DNA from 3 places in the Neobacillus sp. DHD-1R genome. Region 2 is predicted to be linked to each of the others. Evidence: riboswitches for the same ligand, from Rfam matches in the RefSeq annotation. Region 2 holds a riboswitch; each other region holds the start of a gene.

The links. Region 2 has a riboswitch for lysine ahead of dapA (4-hydroxy-tetrahydrodipicolinate synthase). Riboswitches for the same ligand answer to the same signal wherever they lie in the genome.
Region 1: another riboswitch for lysine. It lies ahead of AC3ANL_RS19325 (aspartate kinase); the one in region 2 lies ahead of dapA (4-hydroxy-tetrahydrodipicolinate synthase).
Region 3: another riboswitch for lysine. It lies ahead of AC3ANL_RS15810 (amino acid permease); the one in region 2 lies ahead of dapA (4-hydroxy-tetrahydrodipicolinate synthase).

Annotation. Positions count from the first base shown of each region.
Region 1 is NZ_CM173232.1:3,913,688-3,921,708, forward strand. Features, by position in the region: gene AC3ANL_RS19315 (succinate dehydrogenase cytochrome b558 subunit) at 1-158, opposite strand, end outside; gene AC3ANL_RS19320 (YslB family protein) at 583-1,038, shown strand; gene AC3ANL_RS19325 (aspartate kinase) at 1,102-2,316, opposite strand; lysine riboswitch at 2,430-2,607, opposite strand; gene uvrC (excinuclease ABC subunit UvrC) at 2,675-4,450, opposite strand; gene trxA (thioredoxin) at 4,590-4,904, opposite strand; gene AC3ANL_RS19340 (electron transfer flavoprotein subunit alpha/FixB family protein) at 5,125-6,102, opposite strand; gene AC3ANL_RS19345 (electron transfer flavoprotein subunit beta/FixA family protein) at 6,141-6,914, opposite strand; gene AC3ANL_RS19350 (enoyl-CoA hydratase) at 7,026-7,799, opposite strand; gene fadR (fatty acid metabolism transcriptional regulator FadR) at 7,824-8,021, opposite strand, start outside.
Region 2 is NZ_CM173232.1:3,071,934-3,079,954, forward strand. Features, by position in the region: gene ftsZ (cell division protein FtsZ) at 1-603, opposite strand, end outside; gene AC3ANL_RS14850 (2-hydroxyacid dehydrogenase) at 1,139-2,113, shown strand; gene AC3ANL_RS14855 (CAP domain-containing protein) at 2,472-3,608, shown strand; gene AC3ANL_RS14860 (MBL fold metallo-hydrolase) at 3,770-4,603, shown strand; gene AC3ANL_RS14865 (NUDIX hydrolase) at 4,579-5,259, opposite strand; lysine riboswitch at 5,506-5,685, shown strand; gene dapA (4-hydroxy-tetrahydrodipicolinate synthase) at 5,808-6,695, shown strand; gene AC3ANL_RS14875 (SDR family oxidoreductase) at 6,695-7,531, shown strand; gene AC3ANL_RS14880 (NAD(P)H-hydrate dehydratase) at 7,676-8,021, opposite strand, start outside.
Region 3 is NZ_CM173232.1:3,242,729-3,250,749, forward strand. Features, by position in the region: gene AC3ANL_RS15775 (DMT family transporter) at 9-971, opposite strand; gene AC3ANL_RS15780 (DUF2164 domain-containing protein) at 989-1,192, opposite strand; gene AC3ANL_RS15785 (MFS transporter) at 1,323-2,135, opposite strand; gene AC3ANL_RS15790 (hypothetical protein) at 2,148-2,546, opposite strand; gene AC3ANL_RS15795 (PH domain-containing protein) at 2,815-3,429, shown strand; gene AC3ANL_RS15800 (nitroreductase family protein) at 3,523-4,155, opposite strand; gene AC3ANL_RS15805 (YitT family protein) at 4,323-5,138, opposite strand; lysine riboswitch at 5,361-5,551, shown strand; gene AC3ANL_RS15810 (amino acid permease) at 5,663-7,141, shown strand; gene AC3ANL_RS15815 (helix-turn-helix domain-containing protein) at 7,224-7,385, opposite strand; gene AC3ANL_RS15820 (hypothetical protein) at 7,603-7,776, shown strand; gene asnS (asparagine--tRNA ligase) at 7,840-8,021, opposite strand, start outside.

The DNA of each region.
Region 1 (8,021 bases), 840 kb from region 2:
GGAAGACTTCCCATAAAGTTTGAAGCCTTATTAAAAGATTCTGGTCCCCCTGTAACAAAATGGTTGACAACAAGATGCTGGATCAGGAATACCCCAATCGGAATAACTCCCAGCAATGAATGCAATCTGCGATTAACAAACTCTCGATTTCCCGCCATTATTTTACCCCCCTTTAAGTTTTAAAAAATGATGTTAAGCCTTTTTCCCTTGTTATTCCTCATGTAATTTTTAATTTTCACTACTGTGACAATTATGTGACATGTCCATTTTACTCCCAACCTGATAGAGCGTCAAGAAAACGGATACAGTATTTTAAGTAAAAAATAAAAATTTTTTAAATATATTGAAATTATAATAGTGTATGTGTACAAACTTATAAAGATTGATAGTTATTTATGGTTGCCCAATTTCCCCAATGATATTTCCAATATCTAACTGTTAGAGTTTTTACTTTAAAGGTAAAGATAATTATGATAATAAATAGGATTAGATATTGCAAAATAACAATATTTTCTTATTGAAAACTGTACTGAAACTTAGCCAAAATTGTATATAATAGAATAATAGAAAGAGGGGAAGCTTGTGGAAGAAAGTACAGTCGTTAATTTGGATACAAATGCAGCAGAACCACGAACCATCTCGATCTTCGGATATGAGTTAATTAGGGAAATACTTCTGCCAGAAATTCTCGGAAAAGATACGCCTGAAATATTATATTGGGCCGGTAAGCGTCTAGCGCGAAAATTCCCTTTAGCTGATCATGATCAAGTCATTGAGTTTTTTACCAAAGCTTCATGGGGTCAGCTGGAAATAATTAAAGAAACAAAAAATGAAATCGAAATGGAACTATCTAGTCCATTGATTGTGCCTCGTGTAAAATCAAAGGCCGAGCACTTTTTTCAGCTCGAAGCCGGTTTCCTTGCTCAGCAAATCGAACTCCAAAAAAAAGTATATACGGAAGCCTTTGAGCACCCTGTTAAAAAATCAAACAAAGTTCAATTCACCGTCAAATGGGATACAAAAGACCCCATAAAGTAACTTCTCAACGATCATTTTGTTAATAAGGGTGTCAGGCACCAAAGGTGCCTGACACCCTTTTCACTATTCCCCTAATTCAAATGCTGTGTGAAGGGCTTGTACAGCTTGAAGCATGTTTTTTTCTTCGACAACGACGGATACTTTAATTTCGGAGGTGCTGACCATTTTGATTTGAATGTTATTTTCAGCTAGTACTTCAAACATTTTAGCGGCAACGCCTGGATTAGAAATCATTCCTGAACCAACAATCGATACCTTGGCTAACTTATTTTCAGCATCAAGTTGCTCATATCCCAGGACTGTTTTATTATCTTCCAGGACCTTTAATGTTTCGAGCAAATCATTCGTATGGATCGAGAATGACAGATTGGCAGTCCCTCCCTCAGTTGTACTTTGAATAATAATGTCCACGTTAAGATGATTTTGTGCTAAGGTGGTAAAAATAGTTGATAAACTTGTTAATGAGTTAGTGAGTCCTAGTACAGTAACCCTTGTAATTTCATCGTCAAACGCTACTCCGCGCACTACTAAATTTTGTTCCATTGTTGCTTCCTCCTCTATGACTGTTCCTTCTACTCTCTCCATACTTGAACGAACCTCAAGCTGAACTTTGTAATTTTTTGCAAACTCGACTGCTCTTGGGTGCAGCACACCTGCACCTAGATTAGCAAGTTCAAGCATTTCATCATATGAAACGGATAATAATTTACGTGCCTCTTTAACATATCGTGGATCCGTTGTAAAAACACCGGTTACATCCGTATAAATATCGCATCGATCAGCTTTTAATGATGCAGCTAGAGCAACAGCGGTTGTATCTGAGCCACCGCGGCCAAGTGTTGTAATCTCGCCATCTTCTGTTATCCCTTGGAATCCTGCCACAATCACAACTTTTCCTTCAGACAGCTGAGCTTGAATCGCCTCCGTGTTGATTTTGGCAATCCGGGCATTTCCATGAACTGGTTCTGTAACGATCCCCGCCTGCCAGCCTGTATACGAAACTGCATTAAGCCCCTGTTGATTTAAAGCCATCGACAATAATGCAATCGTAACCTGCTCCCCTGTTGAAAGCAGCATATCCATTTCCCGCTTGTTTGGCTGATCAGATATTTCCTTTGCTAAACTTACTAGCTGATCGGTAGATTTCCCCATAGCCGACACAACGACAACAACGTTATTACCTAGCACGGTCTCCTCTTTTATACGTGATGCTACATTTAATATTCTTTCTACACTGCCAACGGAGGTTCCCCCAAATTTTTGTACGATAAGCCCCATAGTTGATTCCCTTCTTTCAAATGATTACATTAGATTTCCCCATAAATGAAAAAAAAGCAATGAGGGCATCTCATTGCTTTTTGAACACGAAAAAATAAATTCCTGTACAAATAACGTAAGATAGCTCTCCAAGACATACGTCTTGACAATTCTGGATTTATTCAATACAGAACCAGCAAAGGAAGGAATGAGACCTTCTTTACTTCGGCGAACATTCCCTTTCATGATCCCTCTTCGAAGCTCATCCTTCTCAGAACCATTACTCTTGAAGCTCGCACCTCTACCTTCACTTTAGTACGACAAAGTGATAGTAAATTAAATTTTCACTTATTATAGCATGTTCTTTTTTTTCTGACAATCATATTGTGTGAAGTTTATTGAATAATTCTTCTGCTACATTTATTGGAATTCCAAGTGCAGTAAATTCCTCTATGTTGGCTTCCTTCATTTTTTTGACAGAACCGAACTGTTTTAATAGTAATTTTTTTCGTTTTTCTCCGATACCCTGAATATCATCGAGCAACGATTGGAACGCACTTTTCCCACGGAGTTGACGGTGGAAAGTAATCGCAAAGCGGTGAACTTCATCTTGAATGCGTTGCAGTAAATAAAACTCTTGGCTGTTTCGAGCTAAGGGGACGATTTGCAATGGATTGCCGTATAGAAGCTGGGATGTTCGGTGTTTCTCATCCTTTACCAATCCTGAAAGCGGGATATCTAAGCCCAGCTCATTTTCCAAAACATCTCTTACAGCCTCGACATGCCCTTTTCCACCATCAATGATAATCAAATCAGGAAGCGGTAAATCATCTTTTAGGGCTCTCGAGTATCTTCTTCTCGTTACTTCTCGCATGGATTCATAATCATCGGGACCCTTAACCGATTTGATTTTATATTTGCGATACTCTCGTTTATTTGCTTTCCCATCAATAAAAACAACCATGGCGGATACTGGATCTGTCCCTTGAATGTTAGAGTTATCGAATGATTCAATCCTGTGCGGTGTATATATCCCCAGTAGCTCCCCAAGGTTTTCAACAGCCTTAATCGTTCTTTCCTCATCTTTTTCAATCAGGGAGAACTTTTCATTTAAAGCAATCTTCGCATTTTTTATGGCCATTTTAACGAGGTCCTTTTTTTGACCGCGCTGTGGCTGCAGGACTCTTACTTCCAAAAGCTGTTCAGCGATATGAAGATCCACGTCGTCTTGAATTAAAATTTCTTTTGGTTTAAAATGATTGGCTTTTGTATAAAATTGGCCGAGGAACGTTAAAATTTCTTCCTCCGGCTCATTGTAGATGGGAAACATCGATACGTCCCGCTCAATCAGCTTTCCTTGCCGGACAAAAAAGACCTGAACGCACATCCAGCCTTTATCGACTGCATAGCCAAATACGTCACGGTCGGTAAAATCAGTCATCGTAATTTTTTGCTTTTCCATAATCGCCTCAATATGAACAATTTTATCGCGGAACTCCATTGCCCGCTCAAAATCAAGTTCTTCTGAGGCAGCTGTCATTTTTTCTGTGAGCTCTTTTTTTATTTCCTTATAGCCGCCATTTAGAAAGCGGGAAATTTCATCCGTCATTTGCTTATACTGCTCTTCACTCACTTCATTCACACAAGGTGCAAGGCATTGCCCTAAATGATAGTACAAGCAAACACGATCAGGCAGGGTGGAGCATTTTCGTAATGGGTAAATCCGATCTAACAGCTTTTTCGTCTCATTAGCTGCTCCTACATTGGGATAAGGACCAAAGTATTTCCCTTTATCCTTTTTCACTTTTCTCGTTATGATAAGCTTTGGATGTCTTTCTGCAGTTAGTTTAATAAACGGATAGCTTTTATCATCCTTCAGCATGATATTGTATTTTGGATCGTATTTCTTAATCAGGTTCAATTCAAGTAATAGGGCTTCTATATTCGAAGAGGTAACAATGTATTCAAAGTCCTCAATTTCATTAACAAGTCTTAACGTTTTTCCATCGTGGGATCCAGTGAAATAGGAACGGACACGATTCTTTAAAACCTTTGCTTTTCCCACATAAATAATTGTTCCCTGACGGTCCTTCATTAAGTAGCAGCCAGGCAGATCAGGCAGCAGGGTCAATTTTTGCTTTATATTTTCATTCATTCCGGCCACTCCCTCCGTCTTTTTTTAATGTATTTAAAATTCTAATGCAAATGACTCATAAAGGGAAGTAGGAGACTCTTGTAAAAAGCAAAAAACCTTAGCTAGATGGAACTCTAACTAAGGTTTTTTGTTATTTATCTTATACGTGTTTTTCTAAAACACTTGCTAGCGCGTCTTTTGGCTGGAAGCCAACGACTTTATCGACAACTTCGCCATCTTTCAGTACCAACAATGTTGGGATGCTCATAACGCCGAAGTTAGCAGCTGTTTGTGGGTTATCATCCACATCAAGCTTAGTAATTTTTACTTTTTCGCCCATTTCTGCGTCAAGTTCTTCTAGAACTGGAGCTATCATTTTACAAGGTCCGCACCATGGTGCCCAAAAATCTACAAGCACAAGGCCTGAACCTGTTTCAGTAGCAAAGGTTTGATCTGTTACGTGTGAAATAGCCATCTTTATTGACCTCCTATTAAATAACTGAAATACTACGGAAAGTATACCATCGATTGCCATATCATGCTAATAATATGTTTCAGCATGTAATATACCCATCCTGGTTATAAGTATTCTATGCGAATATAAAAAAAGCGAGCGTTACTTGTTGTCCCGCCCGCTTTATTATTATCTTTCTTAGCCATTCTTATGTCTAGCTCCAGCGATTCCGCTTTGCTTATTACGAATGGACCTTAAGTTTTTTAAACTCTTCTGTTAATATTGGTACGACCTCGAACAAGTCACCGACAATGCCATAATCGGCTACTTTAAAAATATTCGCTTCAGGATCTTTGTTGATCGCTACGATAACTTTAGAGTTGGACATCCCAGCTAAGTGCTGAATGGCTCCAGAAATACCGCAGGCAATATACAGGTCTGGTGTTACCACCTTTCCAGTTTGACCGATTTGTAAAGAGTAATCACAATAATCAGCATCACACGCACCACGAGAAGCGCCAACTGCACCGCCTAAAACTTGAGCTAATTCTTTCAACGGAGCAAACCCTTCCGCACTCTTGACGCCGCGGCCGCCTGAAATGACGATTTTTGCTTCACTTAAATCTACCCCTTCACTGGCCTTTCTTACTACTTCTTTAATAATGGCACGAAGGTCTTTAATGTCTACCGATAAGCTGGAAACACCACCAGTTCTGCTTTCATCTTTTGCTAATGGTGCAATATTATTTGGACGAACAGTGGCAAAAATTAATCCATCGGTAACAATTTTCTTTTCAAATGCTTTACCTGAGTAAATCGGTCTTGTAAATACAATATTCCCGCCAGCTACTTCAACTGCAGTCGCGTCAGAAATAAGGCCCGAAGAAAGCTTTCCTGCAATGCGAGGGGCCAGGTCTTTTCCCAGTGCTGTATGGCCTAGTACAAGTCCTTCCGGGTTTTCTTGCTCGATTACCGCTAATAATGCTTGGGCAAAGCCGTCAGACGTATATTGTTTTAATTTTTCATTTTCAACTGTGACTACGCGGTCTGCTCCATATTGGATAAGCTCAGCGCCTAAAGCGCTTACAGCATCGCCAACTAAAACTCCAACCACTTCTCCGCCCTCTGCCACAGTCTGTGCTGCAGCAATTGCTTCGAAAGAAACGTTACGTAATGACCCGTCCCTAGCCTCTCCTAGTACCAATACTTTTCTTGACATTCTATTACCTCCTGAAAACAATTTTTATGTGAATGAAATTAAATTACTTTTGCTTCAGTATGAAGAAGTTGAACAAGTTCTTTTACTTGATCATTTAATTCACCAGATAGAACCTTCCCAGCCTCTTTCTTTGGCGGTAAGTATATTTCAATCGTCTTTGTTTTTGCTTCCACATCGTCTTCTTCAAGTTCGAGATCGTCTAATTCTAATTCTTCAAGCGGTTTTTTCTTCGCTTTCATGATTCCCGGTAATGACGGGTACCGCGGCTCGTTAAGACCCTGTTGTGCAGTGACTAATAGCGGAAGGCTCGTTTCGATTACTTCTGAATCTCCTTCAACGTCACGGGTAACGGTTACATTTGTTCCATCAATTTCTAATTTTGTAATCGTTGTTACATAAGGGATGTTAAGTATTTCAGCAACACGTGGACCTACTTGGCCAGACGCGTTGTCAATGGCAACATTTCCGCCGATAATTAAATCAGCGTCTTTGTCTTTTAAGTATTCAGCAAGAATTTTTGCTGTTGTAAATTGATCCCCATGTTCAATATCATCTTCAATATTGATTAGTACGGCTTTGTCAGCTCCCATTGCAAGTGCTGTACGCAATTGTTTTTCTGTTTCTTCATTGCCGACAGAAATAACGGTTACCTCTCCGCCATTGGCATCGCGGACTTGGATCGCTTCTTCAATCGCATATTCATCATAAGGATTAATGATAAATTCGGCTCCATCCTCATTGATTTTTCCGCCAGAAATTGAAATTTTTTCTTCCGTATCAAAGGTTCTTTTCATTAATACATAAATGTTCATGATTTCCCTCCTAGTAAATTTCAAACATTAATTCAGTTCAAAAGATTAAGAAAATTTTTTAGAAAAAAATTTACTATGAAAACTTCCTTAGCAGGAATATTGCTTTAGAAGTCACACACCCTTAAAGTTCGGCTCCCTTTTTTCAAGAAAGGCTTGAATGCCTTCTTTGCCATCATTTGAAACAAAGACTTGACCAAATAATTCAGATTCCCTTTTACTACCCTGATAAAACTCGTTTGTTTTCGCATAATTTAATAATTCAATTGCTGCACGAATCGAGCCAGGGCTTTTCTTAGCAATTTTTCCAGCTAATTTATAGGCCTGATCTAATAATTCATTTTCCGGATAGGCATGATTGGCTAAACCGATTTGAACCGCTTCTACGCCAGTAATAGGCTCTGCGGTGAACAGCATTTCAGCTGCCCGAGCGGTCCCTACATATTTGGGCAGCCGTTGGGTACCGGCAAATCCCGGAATTAACCCAAGCTGTAATTCTGGAAGACCCAGTTTGGCAGTTTCACTGACATAGCGAATGTGACACGCCATTGCCAGTTCGAGCCCTCCGCCTAGTGCTGCACCATGAATCGCCGCAATAATCGGTTTTGCAAACTTTTCCATACGATCAAACAAATCTTGTCCGAATTTTCCAAGGTTAGAAAAATCCTCCGACGATGTTATTGTCGTAAATTCCTTAATATCTGCGCCCGCTGAAAAAAAGCGGCCTTCACCATGAATGACAATAACTCTAATTTCATCGTTTGGCTCAATTTCATCCAGTATAGCCGACAGCTCCCTTATAAGGCCTGATGAAAGGGCATTTGCCGGAGGACGCCCGATCGTGATGGTGGCAATATTGTCTTGATACGACCATTTTAAAAATTCCAATCTAACTCCTCCTTATCTGATAATCTACCGGGTTCCACAACCATTGATCAAGAGGCGATGGACTGGGGTTGCCAGTGCAAGCAGATCATATTTTTCTTCGTTCATCACCCATGATGTGACGGTTTCATCAATCGTACCGAAAATCATTTGCCGGGCAAGACGAACATCGAGATCGCTTGAAAACTCACCCGAATCTTTTCCTTCCAAAATGATCTTGTCTAT
Region 2 (8,021 bases):
AATTAAATCTGAAATTCCTTGTACCCCCTGCCTGAGGACATTATCTGCCTCACGAAAGGCTTCCAGCATAGGTGTTTTCTTATCTACAATCTGTAATAGACGGTCATTTGGAATAATGATTAAGGTATCAACTGCTTCCCTCATTAACTCGATTCCATTTGCTGCATTGGCCGAGCGTTTTCGACCTTCAAACCCAAATGGACGTGTAACCACACCAATTGTAAGAGCACCAAGATCGTGAGCAATTTGTGCTATCGCTGGAGCGGCTCCAGTACCGGTCCCTCCGCCCATGCCTGCTGTCACGAAAACCATATCCGCACCATCTAATACTTCTTGTAATTGTTTTTTGCTCTCTTCAACCGCTTTTCTCCCTACTTCAGGGTTTGCTCCTGCTCCTAGACCTCTTGTCAAAGATGCTCCAATTTGCATCTTAATTTCCGCCTTTGATAGGTTTAGTGCCTGTGCATCTGTATTCACAGCAATGAATTCAACACCTTGGATACCATCCTCAATCATTCTGTTAACGGCATTATTTCCTCCACCGCCAACTCCGATCACTTTTATTCTCGCTACTTGATCTATACTCATATCAAAATCCCACATTCATGTTCCTCCTGCCTAGCAAATTACATTGCTTGTTTATGTTCTTACTATCTCGAAAATTCAGTTTAGGTTTTTAAATTGTAAAAAAACTATTTTCCCTTACTATTTTAGCAAAATAATAGGTCTGTTTATATAGTGCACTGGTCACTCCTTTTCAGATCTATACCCATACTAGATACCCTATTTTCCAAGAAGTGGATTAATATCAAGCCTAGATTTGTTTCACCAATTTGAAAATTAAGATAATAACATTTTAACAAGAGAATAGGTATTTTAATAGTAAATATACTTTTTTTATTCAAATCTGATTTGTCGGATTGAAAAACGTGATATATAACTGCTAGCTTAGCCAGCATTTTACTATCTTTGTGCTAGCAAAAAGAAGGCAGCTAACTAGAATAAAAACATCGGATTTTCACCCCGGCCTTTAATAAAAGGGATGGTTGACTCAAGTAAAACTTTATGTCACCTTAAAGAGGGATTGTTCCTATCAACATTTCAACATTTCAACATCAACTAAGAGGAGAAGCCATGGATGAAAAGAAAAATCATTGCTTATAACTTTGAATTAACCGAGGCACTTGAAAAATTGAAAGATAACTTTGAAGTTACTATTTTTGATGGAATTGATCCACGTTCGGACCGTGCTTTTCTTGAGGCACTAGAGGATGCTGAGGGCATTGTAGGTCTTGCACTCCCTGTTGATAAAGACTTATTAAATCGTGCTCCGAATTTAAAAATTGTTTCCAATAACTCAACTGGCTTTAATAATCTTTCGATTGAAGAGATGACAAATCGAGGCATAATGGGAACAAACACTCCTGGTGTCCTTGAGGACACCACTGCGGATGCCATTTTTGGTATTTTACTAGCAGCTGCAAGGCGTATAGCAGAGTTAGATCATTTCGTGAAATCTGGAAATTGGAAAGGTCACCTTACAACAGATCAATACGCTATTGATGTACATCATAAAACCTTAGGGATTATTGGAATGGGAAAAATCGGTTCGGCAATCGCCAAACGGGCCCATTTAGGTTTTGATATGAATATTTTGTATCATAATCGGCACCGTAATTTTGAAGCTGAAGCTAAATTTGGTGCTGCCTATTGTAACATGGATCATTTACTTGAGGAATCAGATTTTGTTTGCTTAATGACTCCGCTCACTCAAGAAACCCAGAGTTTAATTGGTGAACAAGAATTTAAGCGAATGAAAAAGTCCTGTATTTTTGTGAATGGGTCACGTGGAAAAACCGTAGACGAAGCTGCGTTGATTGAAGCATTAATAAATAAGGAAATTTATGGAGCAGCTCTAGATGTTTATCAAATCGAACCCGTGAAAGCAGACAATCCACTGCTTAATTTTCCTAATGTTGTAACTACCCCACATATCGGATCATCGACTTATGAAACGGAATTAAAAATGGCCGAGCTCGCGGTAGAGAATTTGCTCGACGGACTATCCGGTAAACGGCCCAAAAACTTGATTAACCCAGAAGTGCTGAATTAAAATCTACTCCTAAGAAATCAAATAGAACTGACATAATAGAGAGAAAAAATAACATTTAATAAAATATAAAAGTGGTACTAGGACCTCATTTACTAACAGCTAAACCCTGGTACCCTTTTAAATTCATAGTAAAACCCTTTAAAATGTTTACATAATATTGTTATTGTTTACTATTTTGTCTCAACTGCAACAGCTCTTAAAAAAGCTCAGCCCCAAAATATTCATACTGGTTAAATAAATTCCAGTATTTTGATTTTCAATAATAATAGGAGATATGTTAAATTTAAGATTGGTAAACATATTGCTTATACATTTAAACTAGGTTGGTTAGAATTCTAATAGAAATGGAGGAAAAGTAATGGTACGTTTTTTTATGATGCTAATCGTTCTTGTTATATTATATTCTTCCTGGCCAATAGTTGAAAAACAAATAGACCAAACCAAATACAGTTCGGCGATTGATTCAATTCAAACTGAGATTGTTGATATAAAAGACAGCCCTGAAGTACAGGCTACGATTAGTTCTGTAGTCGAAAGCGTTCAGCAATTGGTAACAAAGTTTACTTCCCAATTAAATGAACTTCCGCAAAATAAACAGCAAAATGAATCTAATGAAGGAAAGGTTACCTTAAGCACTCCAACGGAGCAGGCATTCTCCATTTATAACATCGAACTTGGAGATTCAAAAGAAGATGTAGAAGAAAATTTAGGAGTGGCAAAGCGTTCATCTCTTAATGAGTATGGGACGAACTGGTATACCTACCATGAAAAATACCGTAATTTTTTTATGGTGATGTATGATGATCATAATCGAGCAGCGGGTTTATATACAAACCAAGATTTAATTTCATCCAAAAATGGCATTAAGCTGGGGAGCTCGAAAAAAAATGTTCGTGCGATTCTTGGGACACCTATCTCTAGGATTCAAAAAGGGTTGATATCCTACCAAGTACAAGATGACGATTACGACATGTTTTTACTTGATGACGCCTATGTGACTATTTTTTATGATAAACATGCGGATTATTCAGTTACAGCGATGCAACTAATTCGCAAAGATTTTGAAGGAAACAAGAAAGATTTTTACGCTAAAAGCAGTCCTGCACTAAAAGAAGGCTTCGAATACCAGCTATTTGATTTAACCAATGCTTCCCGCGTTAATCACCAGCTTCCGATATTGTCATGGGATCAGCATGTTCGCGAAACAGCCAGAAAACATAGTAGCGATATGGCTGTTAATGCATACTTTGACCATACCAACCTGAAAGGACAATCCCCCTTTGACCGGATGAAAGAGGATGATATTGTCTTTCAGTTAGCTGGAGAAAATCTTGCATATGGACAGTTTAGCAGTATTTTTGCTCATGAAGGCCTTATGAACTCACTTGGCCACCGTGAGAACATTTTGCGGAAAGGCTACGAGTACTTGGGAGTTGGCGTTGCCTTTAATCAACAATCACAGCCTTACTATACGGAAAATTTTTACGCTAACTAAGTTTGAAGATGTAGGTCTGCTATTGATGAATAGCAGGCTTTGTTAATAAGTATGGAAAATATCTTGGAAACCATGGATTACAGCAGGAATATAACATTCTCATGATGAATACGTAAGTAATAAATCACTTACGTGTTGTAATAGATGAAAGGATGTTATCGATGGGTAGTAACCTAAAAATTATTCGAGTACCGATTTCAACGCCAACTTTGTTACCACATACCACTACAAATTGCTATTTAATTGGAAACGCTCATGAAAGTATATTAGTTGATGCAGGATTTGATCAACCAGATACGAAAATAGATTTAGAGCTAGCAATAAAACAAAATAACCTTGCCATACCAAAGAGGATTATATTAACCCACTCACACCCTGACCATGCCCCAGGAGTTCTGCAATTAGCGGCATGGAATCCACTCGTTTATGGCCACCCACTTGAAAAAAAGGGTATTCTTGCCGCAATTGAGCCTTTGAATCAATTAGCATTTTTAAACGACGGCGACATAATAAGAATAGCTGATGAAGAAATAATTATCATTCATGCTCCAGGTCATACAGCAGGCCAGTTAAACCTATATATTCCATCAAGGCAAATTCTCCTCGCTGGAGATAATATTGTGGCGGAAGGAACATCATGGGTCGGTCCCCCTGATGGGGATATGTCAGACTATATAGACACACTCAAAAAGTTAAGACAACTGAAAATAAGCAAAATTGGTCCGGGACATGGTGGATGGGTAGAACACCCTTATGAACAAATTGAATTTGTATTAAATAGAAGATTATACCGTGAAAACCAAATCAAAGCCCTTCTAAACAAACATAAAAAATTAAGCGCTGTCAATTTAACAAACATGATTTATGACAAACTACCACATCCGAGTGTTTTTGACGTAGCAAAACGAACGACGGAAGCACATTTAATCAAGTTAGTAAAAGAAGGTACCGTAATACAACAGGAATCTGATTATTTTCTTGCATCACCAATATAATCACCTAAATTAAACGCAGGCATCTGCAATGGATTGCCGTTAAGATGATTTACAATAGTTTTCAAGGTATGAATCGTTGGTGGAGCCAATGATATTTCACCACTTTGATTTGCAGCTAATGCATCGGCCGGAGACATCCAGCTAGCATCAGTAATTTCATTTACGTTAGGTTTAGGGGTTTGGCCTACTGGCAGCTGCGTTAGAAAAAAACGTGTATCAAACCTAATCTTACTTACATTTGGGGTAATTATGTGACCGATATATCTCAAACGATCAAGCTGAAAAAATAAGTCTTCCTTTATTAACATATGTAAGAAAGAAATTTCCCCTCTTATCAAAAGCCGGCGGTATTCCATCTCTATTTCTTCTGTGAATTGAACAGGAACGCCGCCGTCTTTCTCACAAATCAAGATGCCCACTTCTTCAAACAATTCCCTTGCCGCAGCGATATAATGACCAATCGAAAAGGAATCATTTCGGTACCTAGCAATAATACGGTTACCCTCTTGTACGTCATCAGCCTGATCAACTGCTCCCCCAGGAAACACATAAAATCCGCCCATAAATTTCATCGTTTCAGGTCTTTTTGTTAAATAAACTCTTGACAAGTGATCCATCAAGACAACTGTTGAAGCTGGTCTAGGAATTGCACTCATTATTCCTCCACCTCTCAATATTTATTAAAATATAAAACTAGTTTTATTTATATTCAACTTTTCAGTCGCGATTCCCTTCCCTAAAAAGTCTGATTCTTCTTTTAAGGATATTTCTTCAATAGAATGTTCCTGTTAATGTTTGAAACCAATTATATTGAAGGCAATTTAGATTTTCCTATTGAACATTATTGAATTATCTGTTATATTACAAGCAATTAAATATTTTCTTACTTCAATATCTTTTGGAGTCAGGATAGAGGTGCAAAGACCATTAGTACGCAATTCGAGGATAATGAGATCCTATGACCATTGCGGAAAGGGGCATTTGCCGAAGCGGAAGGAATCTCATTGGTCTTGAAGCTGGTTCTGCTGTTGAATAAGCACAGAATTGTCATATAGGAAACTATATGGAGGGCTATCTCACGCATAGGAACTTTATTATTTTTTGTTTCTACAGCAGCAGCGACCCCTCGTTGCTGCTTTTTTGCGCTGATTTTAATATGGCCTTACCCCCTCTAATTACTTAAAAATTATGTAAAGGGTGAAAAATGATGAATTTTGGCCAAGTATTAACGGCAATGGTTACACCATTTGATCTGAGTGGTGAAATCGATTTTAACGCAACCAAAACGTTAGTAAATTATTTAATTGAAAATGGGTCTGATGGATTAGTTGTCGCTGGAACAACTGGTGAGTCTCCTACCTTATCCGCAGAAGAAAAGGTGGCATTATTTAAATTTGTGGTGAATGAAGTAGCTGGTAGAGTTCCGGTTATCGCTGGAACAGGATCCAATAACACCAGAGCTTCCATCAGCTTAACTAAACTTGCGGCCGAAGCAGGTGTAGATGGAATTTTACTTGTAGTACCTTATTATAATAAACCATCCCAAGAAGGTTTATATCAACACTTTAAAGCAATAGCTGAATCAACCTCCCTGCCTGTCATCCTTTATAATATCCCAGGACGTTGTGTAATCAGCTTGTCAGTCGAAACCATTGTTCGTCTTTCAAAAATCCCTAATATTGTGTCAATAAAAGAAGCAAGCGGTAACCTTGATGCCATGGCAGAGATTATTAGCCAAACCCCTGACCATTTTACATTGTACAGTGGTGATGATGGATTAACATTACCTGTTCTAGCTATAGGCGGCACAGGAGTGATTTCCGTAGCTTCCCATATTATTGGGAAGGAAATGCAAGAGATGATTAAAAGTTTCAAAAATGGATTGCTTAATGAGGCAGCTTCTGCCCATCGAAGACTACTCCCACTGATGAAAGGATTATTTGCAGCACCAAACCCAACGCCGGTTAAAGCTGCCTTAAATATGACAGGAGTCCCTGTTGGTGGTGTCCGATTACCATTGGTCCCATTAAATGAGGAAGAGAAATTAGCACTACAACAGCTCCTCCCTGCTCAATTGGAAAATATAAAATAATGAATAGAAAAACTGCAATTGTTACAGGTTCATCGAGCGGTTTTGGTTTATTATGTGTGATTGAATTAGCCTTGAAGGGGTTCAATGTCATTGCAACTATGAGAGATACCCAAAAAGATAAGGTATTATTTAAACTCGCAAAAGAAAATGCTGTTGAGGGTCTAATTCAGGTCACTCCATTGGATGTTACTTCTGCTAAGTCTATTCAATCTTTTAAAGGCATGCTTGAAGATTATTCCTCGATTGATGTGTTAGTGAACAACGCAGGGTTTGCGCTAGGTGGTTTTAGTGAAGAACTTTCAATTGAAGACTATCACCGGCAGTTTGAAACCAACTTTTTCGGGGTGATAGCAGTGACTAATGCTATTCTTCCTTTTATGAGGGCTAAAAAGCAAGGGAGAATTATTAATATGAGTAGTATTAGCGGACGAATGGGATTCCCAGGATTATCTGCTTATACAGCATCAAAGCATGCTCTTGAAGGATATAGCGAAAGCTTAAGGTTGGAGGTTAAACCATTCGGTATTGATGTATCCTTAATCGAACCAGGTTCCTATCAGACCAATATATGGTCAAGTGTGGATCAGTTGGAAATCCGAAAAGATTCACCATACTTTTCTTATGCGGAGAGCATGTTGAAAGAAATTGAACATGGTAAGACCGGATACGGAGACCCCAATGAAGTGGCCCAACTAGCAGCTCGTATTGCTTCACAGCCTTCATCGCCCGACCTTCGTTATCCCATCGGCAAAAGCGTAAAGACTAATCTATTTTTTAAAAATACATTTCCATGGAAGGTCATTGAAAGAATTATTTTAAAGAAGCTTAAACATTAAATTTTTCTTTTTGATGCTTTCCTTCAGTCTGAAGAATTGCTTGTTGGCGAAAACAACCGATTTGGGACAGACCGGATAATTTTAATTATAACCATTTCTTCAAAAAATAAGGCTGCCCTAAGTTGAGCAGCCTATTTTATACTTTCAAATCAGATTTAGTTGCTCCCTAATCCCGTCAATAATGTCAAATGGCATTACACCGTAGCTTGATAAAACTTTAGCTTTTTCTTCCCCTGCTTTTGCATGTAAATAGCTGGCCGCAATTAGGGCGTCGACCGGTTGCGCTCCTTGAGCAAGAAACGAGGCAATTAGCCCTGTCAGCACATCCCCGCTACCGCCCTTTCCTAATGCATCATGTCCGTGTGGGTTGATGAATATCTCCTCATCTGGAGTCGCAATGATGGTCCTATGCCCTTTCAATAACAAAAAAACTCCATAATCCCTTGCAAAATTCTTGGCAATTTCAATCCGGTCCTCTTCCACTTCTTTT
Region 3 (8,021 bases), 170 kb from region 2:
TCGCTGCTCTATACATTAACATTCCTACTCGTTACCATTTTATTTGATATGTAGCTATGCAGGATCATTCCTAACATTACCAATGCCATCCCGCTCCATGAAAGCGCTGTTGGTATGACCGAATGTAAGAGTAACAATTCACCTATTACAGCGAATAATACTTCCATAGATTGTGTAGCTTCAACGGCTGCCAGCTTTTGCATGTTTCCTCTAACAAGGTCAGTTGCATGAAAAAATAGAACTGTCGCAATCACGCCAGAGGATATGGCAACAAGTCCTGATTGGGTGGTTTGCCCCAAGCTTGGCGGTCCCTCTTTAATTAAACCATAAACAGATAAAACAAGCCAAAAGGGCAAGCTGGCGAGCGTCATTCCTAATACACGCTGAAAAACATCGAGACGCCCTTCACATACCTCCATCATTTTTCTATTGCCTAATGGGTAGGCAAATGATGCCACAACAACAGGTATTACGCCTAATACGAAAGAAAGTATAGACAAATGATTGACTTGTTCTATTTGCATTAAACTAATACCAAGTAAAATAATTAATGACATTCCTAAGCCCTTGAACGGAATTATCCCCTTCATTTGAATGGTGCACGTTCCTGTTTTTACAGTTTCATAAAAAAGTGGTGCCAGCAAAGACCCTGAGATAATCGTAATTTGCCAGGTTGCTGCAATTAACCAGCCTGGGGCAAATGCAGCTGAAAAACAAATGGGTGCATAAAACAAACCAAAGCCAATCGTACTCCAGAGCAGCCAGGCACCAGGCCGCTGTTTCATTTCTACATACAAGGGTTTTAAATTCTTTCTAGCAATTACGATCAGGATAAGGAAAGGAATCATAAAAAAATACCTTAAGGATGCACTCCATATCCAGCTCCCTCCTGCCAATTCCATTGATCTGTTCAAAATAAAGGTAAATGCAAAAAAGAAGGCAGCCAATATGCCTATAATGATGGGCCGCATGTTTCAGTCTCCTTTTTTTACAGTTTTTTCTCCAGTGAGAACAAATCCTCTTCGATTACAGACATTCTTTGTTCTACTAATTGCCGGGCATCCTTGACAGCTGCATTATAAAAGTAAGGTCCTAATTCATTTTTAAAAAAATCAAATGCATTTTCTGCTGCAATAACACCAATTTCTTCATTTCTTTCTTCATAAAAAAATCGCTGGATTTCAGAAATCATTTGATCTTTTTGTTGTTTTGTGAATTGAATTAACAGGGTAACCGCTCCTTTTCAATATAGATATAGTGTATTTTCTACTAAAAAAGGGAAACCATCAAGTGATTTCCCAAAATTAATTTTGTGTTTAATCCTATCGTCCTTTAGTTCTCATAAAAAGAAACTCTCTACTTATTAATGCCAATAAAAAAGAGCAAAGAAAAAGGGTCGCAGCCACAAGGAATGTTGCTCTTACACCAATTTCTTCAGTTATCCATCCCATTACAAGCGATGAAAGTCCAAATGCGCCAAAAATCAATGTACCTCTAGCTGAATATACTTTAGCGAGGAGTTGCTCACGAGCACTATTTTGAATAATAGTATTCTCCCCAACATTACGGGCCATTTGCGGAAGACCAAACAAAAAGGAACACACTAGAGCAAACCATGGAGTTGACGTAGTACCAAACAAAAAAGTAATCGCAATTAAGCAACAGGTCGACCAAAGAATGGTCTTCCCTAAATTTCTTTCTAAAATGGGTGAAAAACGATAAATTAACAATCCTTCAACAAGCATTCCAGCAAAAAAGTAACCGTTAATGAATCCCCACCAATTCTCCCCTTTATTTAAAGCTTCGGAAACGAAAACAAAAAGGATAGCTGCTATCCAAACCGCATTAGCAAAGGTTTCAAGGGCATTCATTAAACTAATCGTTCTCAGCTGTTTTGAATTCCAGATAATTCCCCATCCCTCTTTTAAGGCATCCAAACGAGACATGTTTTCCTGAACTGTTTGATGAACAATATGCACTATGAACCCCATAAACATGGTTGAAATAAGATATAAGCAAAATGGTAACCATAGTAATTTCCCAGATCCAAGAATGACTAGCATAATACTTCCAATTGGCCAGGCAATTAGCTGAACAATTTGATCGCTAATGGAGAGTAAACTATTGGTTTTCACAAGTTTACTTTCTTAAACGAGACTGGGAACCAGGGCATTTCGAGCGGGAGTTGCCCAGCCATCTAAAAAAGCTATTAAACTAAGTAGCAAAAAAATCCAAAACAACCAACTATCTTTAAATACTGAAGGAGTTAAGCACAATACCAATAACAACAATGTTTTTCCACTTTGTGAAAAAAACAATATAGATTTTAGCTTGTATTTGTTTATGACCAATGGTACTAATAAGCCACTGATTAATCCAGAAATGGTGTTAAAGAACGGAACAAGTGACATATAGGTCACGGAACCTGTTGCATCAAAGATCAATTTTATTAAACAAACTACATATAAAATATCGCCTAAATTGGCAAACATTTGCCCAACCCAAAGAAACCGGAAAGAGGCTCTTTTTCCGACAAAAATGGACATTGCACACCCTCACTTTTATTCAATTCTTAATATAAAAAGTAAGGTTTATTTACATTGGACATCCTCCAACTACAATTACAACTGGGTTTATTTGTTTAAGTATATCAGATTTCTGAATTGTATGTTAATATCTAATAAAATACAGGAATCAACTTTCAATCGGAGCATAGAATATTTTGTCGTTGAGATGTTGGTCAAACGTTGAAACTTTAGTTTCCTTTATTCGTACATAGGAGTAGAAAGTAAAAAGTAAAGTGAGGTTGGTACCATGTTTGGAAAAGTAGCCGCTGATATTTTAGGTTTAAGTGATGTTGGTTCTGTTATTAAGCCGCAAGATTACGATAAGGTCGATGCAGACGATTATGTCATGCATGAAGACAATGAAAAGATTTATTTTTTAATTAAATCAAAATCTGATGAATACTGCTTTACCAATAATGCCCTAATCCATTTGGATGGCACAAGTGCGACAAGTAAAAAACGAATGTTGCACCGATATAGTTATGCAACAAATCGAATTTCCGATGTAAAACTTGAAACAGCTGGTACGGTCGACATTGATGTCGAGATAAAATTCAAAATTGGCTCAGCGCCTTTCTCGATTGATGTCCACAAAAAGCATATTGAGGAAATAAAGGATTTATACAAAGCACTTATTAAAATTTCGGAGATTTCACATGAAAATGAAATCAGTCTTCAATTTGCCAAACAAAGTTTGGAGATTGCCTCCACTACACTTGGCCGTGTAACAAGTCCAGATAGCAACCTGGTTGTTCAATTTAAAATGCTAAATCAGGCAGCCTTCCAATGGCTGGAAGAAAGTAAAAAGCAATATTCAGTTAAAGATTTTGGAACTGTATTTGAAAAATATATTAACAATTAAAAAAAGAGGATAGCTCAAACCAAAGGATTAAACCCCACAATCTATTGAGTGTTAAATGTGGGGTCTGCCTTCCTTGAGCCATCCTCTTTTTAATTATTTATACTCGATCAATACATCATCTAATGGTAACCGTGTTGAACCAAATGCAGGGGCAGCCGCCTTACCAAGTGGAATTAATACAATTGGGAAAAAACGTTCTGAAACATTAAATTTTTCTATGAATTGTTGTTTATCAAATCCACCCATGGGGACAGTATCATACCCTCTTTCCTTAGCTATAAGCATTAATTGCATTGACACAAGTCCTGCATCAAACATAGCAATATTTTTTCGAATATCTTCAGGTGCATTAGGATACGTATTATTGGCACTGGCGATTAATCGCTCCATGTTTGCTTCATCCATAAAACCAGCTTCATGGGCACTGTGATATACCTTCTCAATACTCTTATACATTTCCTTGTCACCTAGTACAGCAATTACAGCCGATGCTGTTTCCACCTGTTCTTGATTGTATGCAATAACTCTAAGGTCTTTTTTAATTTCTTGGTCTTGGAACACCATAAAGCGCCATGGTTGAAGATTACTTGATGATGGTGCTGATGTCGCTTCTTTTATTATATCTTTAATTTCTTGTTTAGAAATTTGATAGCTTGGATCATATTTTCTTACGGAGTGACGGTCTTTCATCACATCAGTAAAACTTTTCTTTACTTTTGTTTGCATAAAGTTTCCTCCTTAAATCTTGCACTTACAAATAATAAGTTTCTTTTAACATCTTACTTTTAAAAAGCTTCTACCGTCAAGAATGGATGAAAAATCGAGAAAATTCATAATCGATTATCCAAATAAAAAAGAGTTGCACTTAGGCAAAGTGCAACTCTTTTTATGAACTAGGAAGGGCTCTGTCGATGAAATAACCCCATTACCTCAATGGTTTCTGTGATATTAACAAATGCACTTGGGTCCACCTCGGAAATGAGATTTTTAACCTCGTTTAATTCATATCTAGAAATGACTGTCATTAAAACATTCCGTTTGTCGTTAGAATACCCACCAACTCCATCCATTATGGTAAGTCCCCTGTACAAATTGGTCAGCAAATGTTCCCGCATTTCCTCACCTTTTCCCGTAATAATCATCAAGGTTAATTTAGCATGATCTGTATAAATGGCATCCACTACTTTACCTGTGACATATATAGATACTAACGTATTAAGAGCCGCGTCCCAATTAAATAGGAATCCATTAAATATAATAACAACACCATTCATACCAGAAAGTAACACCCCGATAGGAAAGTCCTTTTTCCTTGAAACGATCATGCCAATAATATCAAAGCCCCCCGTTGATCCTGATGAACGGAATACAATTCCAACCCCAAGACCTGCGAGCGCACCGCCGAAGATCGATGAAAGCATAGTGTCATTCGCAAAGGGTATGATAGGCACCACATAAAGACCTACAGAAATGATCAACACTGAAAAAATGGTATTCATGACAAACTTTTTGCCAAGAATTTTATATCCAATTATAATCATCGGTAAATTCAAAAGGAAGTTAGCCAAACCAGTATTAAGCGGTGTAATCATTCCTAATAACATCGATATCCCGCTCAAACCACTACTTAACACCTCATGGGGAATTAAGAAAAAATTAAATGCCCCTACCACGATAAGAGAACCCACAATGATTCCGACAATTTGCATGGTAAAAAACCCTCCTAATACCTGCATTTTCTATTTTAAAATCATACTAAATTCTCTAATCTAAATAAACTTAACAGTTTTTTTTAAATTGAACCAATTATCTGTCTACTAACAGAATAAATTTTTTTCCTTAAACCTATTTAAATAAAATAGATTGACATTTTTAAAATAATAATTATACTTTATTAATATAATAACTTTATAGTTAAATCCTCATCAAACCGATGAGGTAGAGGTCGCGGTTTTTATTAGTAAAGTGGACGAGATGTAGAGACATCCTTGACTCCGTTTGAAAGGAAAAGCTGCCGAAGTTTGCTTTTATCTCTATAAAAAGCATGCTGGGTCTGTCTCCGAATAGGAACAGAACTGTCACGCTTGGCCCTACCAGTCATGCGTGTTGAGCTATCTTTCGGAAGGTATGATGCGGGGTATTTACGATGCCATCGATTCTACTTCGATGGCATTTTTTTATTCCAAAACTCCTTCTAATGAAAGAAATAAGAAAAAGATAAAGGAGTATTGATATGCAATCACAAACAGCAAGAAATCTTGATAAACAAGTATATACAGGTAACCATGCGGAAACTACGGAACTAAAACGGAGTTTAAAATCACGTCACCTTACAATGATTTCGTTAGGGGGAACGATTGGAACCGGACTATTCCTGGCAAGCGGTGGTGCGATTCATTCGGCCGGACCGGGTGGAGCTATCCTTTCCTATCTTGTTATTGGTGTAATGGTTTACTTCTTAATGCAAGGCTTAGCCGAAATGGGTACTTACATGCCAGTGGCCGGAAGCTTTAGTACGTATGCAACTAAATTTGTTGATCCTGCCTTTGGTTTTGCGCTCGGTTGGAATTACTGGTATAACTGGGCCATTACCATTGCAGCAGAATTAGCTGCTGTAACAATGATTATGAAATACTGGTTTCCGAACACCCCATCATTAGTATGGAGCAGTCTCTTTTTAGTCATTATGTTCTTGTTAAATTATCTATCCGTAAAAGGGTTTGGAGAAGCTGAATACTGGTTCTCGCTTATTAAAGTCATAACGGTCATCATTTTTATTATTACTGGGACATTGATGATTTTTGGTATTATGGGAGATCATGCCATTGGCTTTAAAAACTTCACAATTGGTGATGCTCCCTTTCATGGCGGCTTTATGTCCATGCTTGGCATCTTTATGGCCGCTGGCTTCTCATTCCAAGGAACTGAGCTTTTAGGAGTCGCTGCGGGAGAAACAGACGACCCCAAAAAATCAATACCACGGGCAGTACGATCAGTATTTTGGCGGATTCTTTTATTTTATGTATTAGCTATTTTTGTTATCGGCCTGCTCATTCCTTATACAAATGGAAATTTGGCAAATGGAGATATAACCGTAAGCCCATTTACCCTTGTATTTCAAAAAGCAGGAATTGCCTTTGCCGCTTCTGTCATGAATGCTGTTATCTTAACAGCAGTATTATCGGCCGGTAATTCTGGAATGTATGCTTCTACACGGATGCTTTGGGATTTAGCTCGACAAGGTAAAGCACCAAAATTTTTAGGTAAGCTTAATAAAAATGGTGTCCCTGTAAATGCATTAATTGCTACAACTTTAGTAGGAACACTTGCCTTTCTAGCTTCTTTCTTTGGGGATGGTGTTGTCTATGTATGGCTTTTGAATGCTTCTGGTATGTCTGGCTTTATCGCATGGCTCGGAATCGCCATTTGTCACTATCGATTCCGCAAAGCTTTTGTTGCACAAGGAAAAGATCTAAATTTATTACCTTATAAATCTAAATTATTCCCATTTGGCCCGATTTTCGCTTTTGCCGTTTGTGCATTTGTCGTTTTAGGTCAAAATTATTCCGCTTTTATGGGTGACCACATTGATTGGAATGGTGTGTTGGTTTCTTATATTGGCTTACCACTTTTCCTAATTTTATGGCTAGGGTATAAATTCTTGAAAAAGACTAAGGTTATTCCCTTAGAGAAATGCGATTTAACTGTTTAATTACCTCGATAAATTAGATAAAAATGTGCATAATAAAAGCAGATCCTCAATGGGTCTGCTTTTTTGCATAGCTAGGGTAGTATTAACTTTCCTTTGCAGTCCAAACGTATAGATCTTCAATCTTGCAATTTAATTCTTTGGAAATAGTCATTGCCGTGTTTAGGTTCATTACCTTCTTTGACAAGTAGTCGTCGAGTTGACTCCTAGGAATATTTGTATTCCTTTCCAAATTATCTAGATCCATTCCACTTTTTGATAATAAATCTTTGAGGTTACTTTTTTTAGCTTTATAATTGGTCAAAATGACACCTCGCTTTTGTAAAGCATACCATAATTACATTATAATGGAAAGGTTAATAGGTCCCTGTCTTTCATTTGCTTAACAAATACTAATTCACGAACAAAACGTGCCCCATATTTTTGTGTTATAATTAAGATGTAATTTTAAAGGGGTGTTAAAATTGAAGAACTCAAATAATCGATACAATAATGGTCAAACTGTGAACATTATCGAAACTGGTGAGGTTGTTACAATCTTAAAATGGCAGTATGTAAAAAATATGAAAAGATATTCTTATATCGTTAAAGAACATCCTGGTACATTTTTTTTCGAAGAAGAACTCCAAGTTTTTTAAACCGAAATTGTTCACATGAAAGAAGACCCATTCAGCGAATAGGTCTTCTTTTTGTTTCTCTTTTTAAAATTCAGCATTGCCTGTTGTTCTTGGGAATGGGATCACGTCTCTAATATTAGTCATTCCAGTTAAGTACATAATTAACCTTTCAAACCCTAGGCCATAGCCTGAATGTTTCGTACCACCGTATTTTCTCAATTCAAGGTACCACCAATAATCTGCCTCATTCATACCAAGATCTTTAA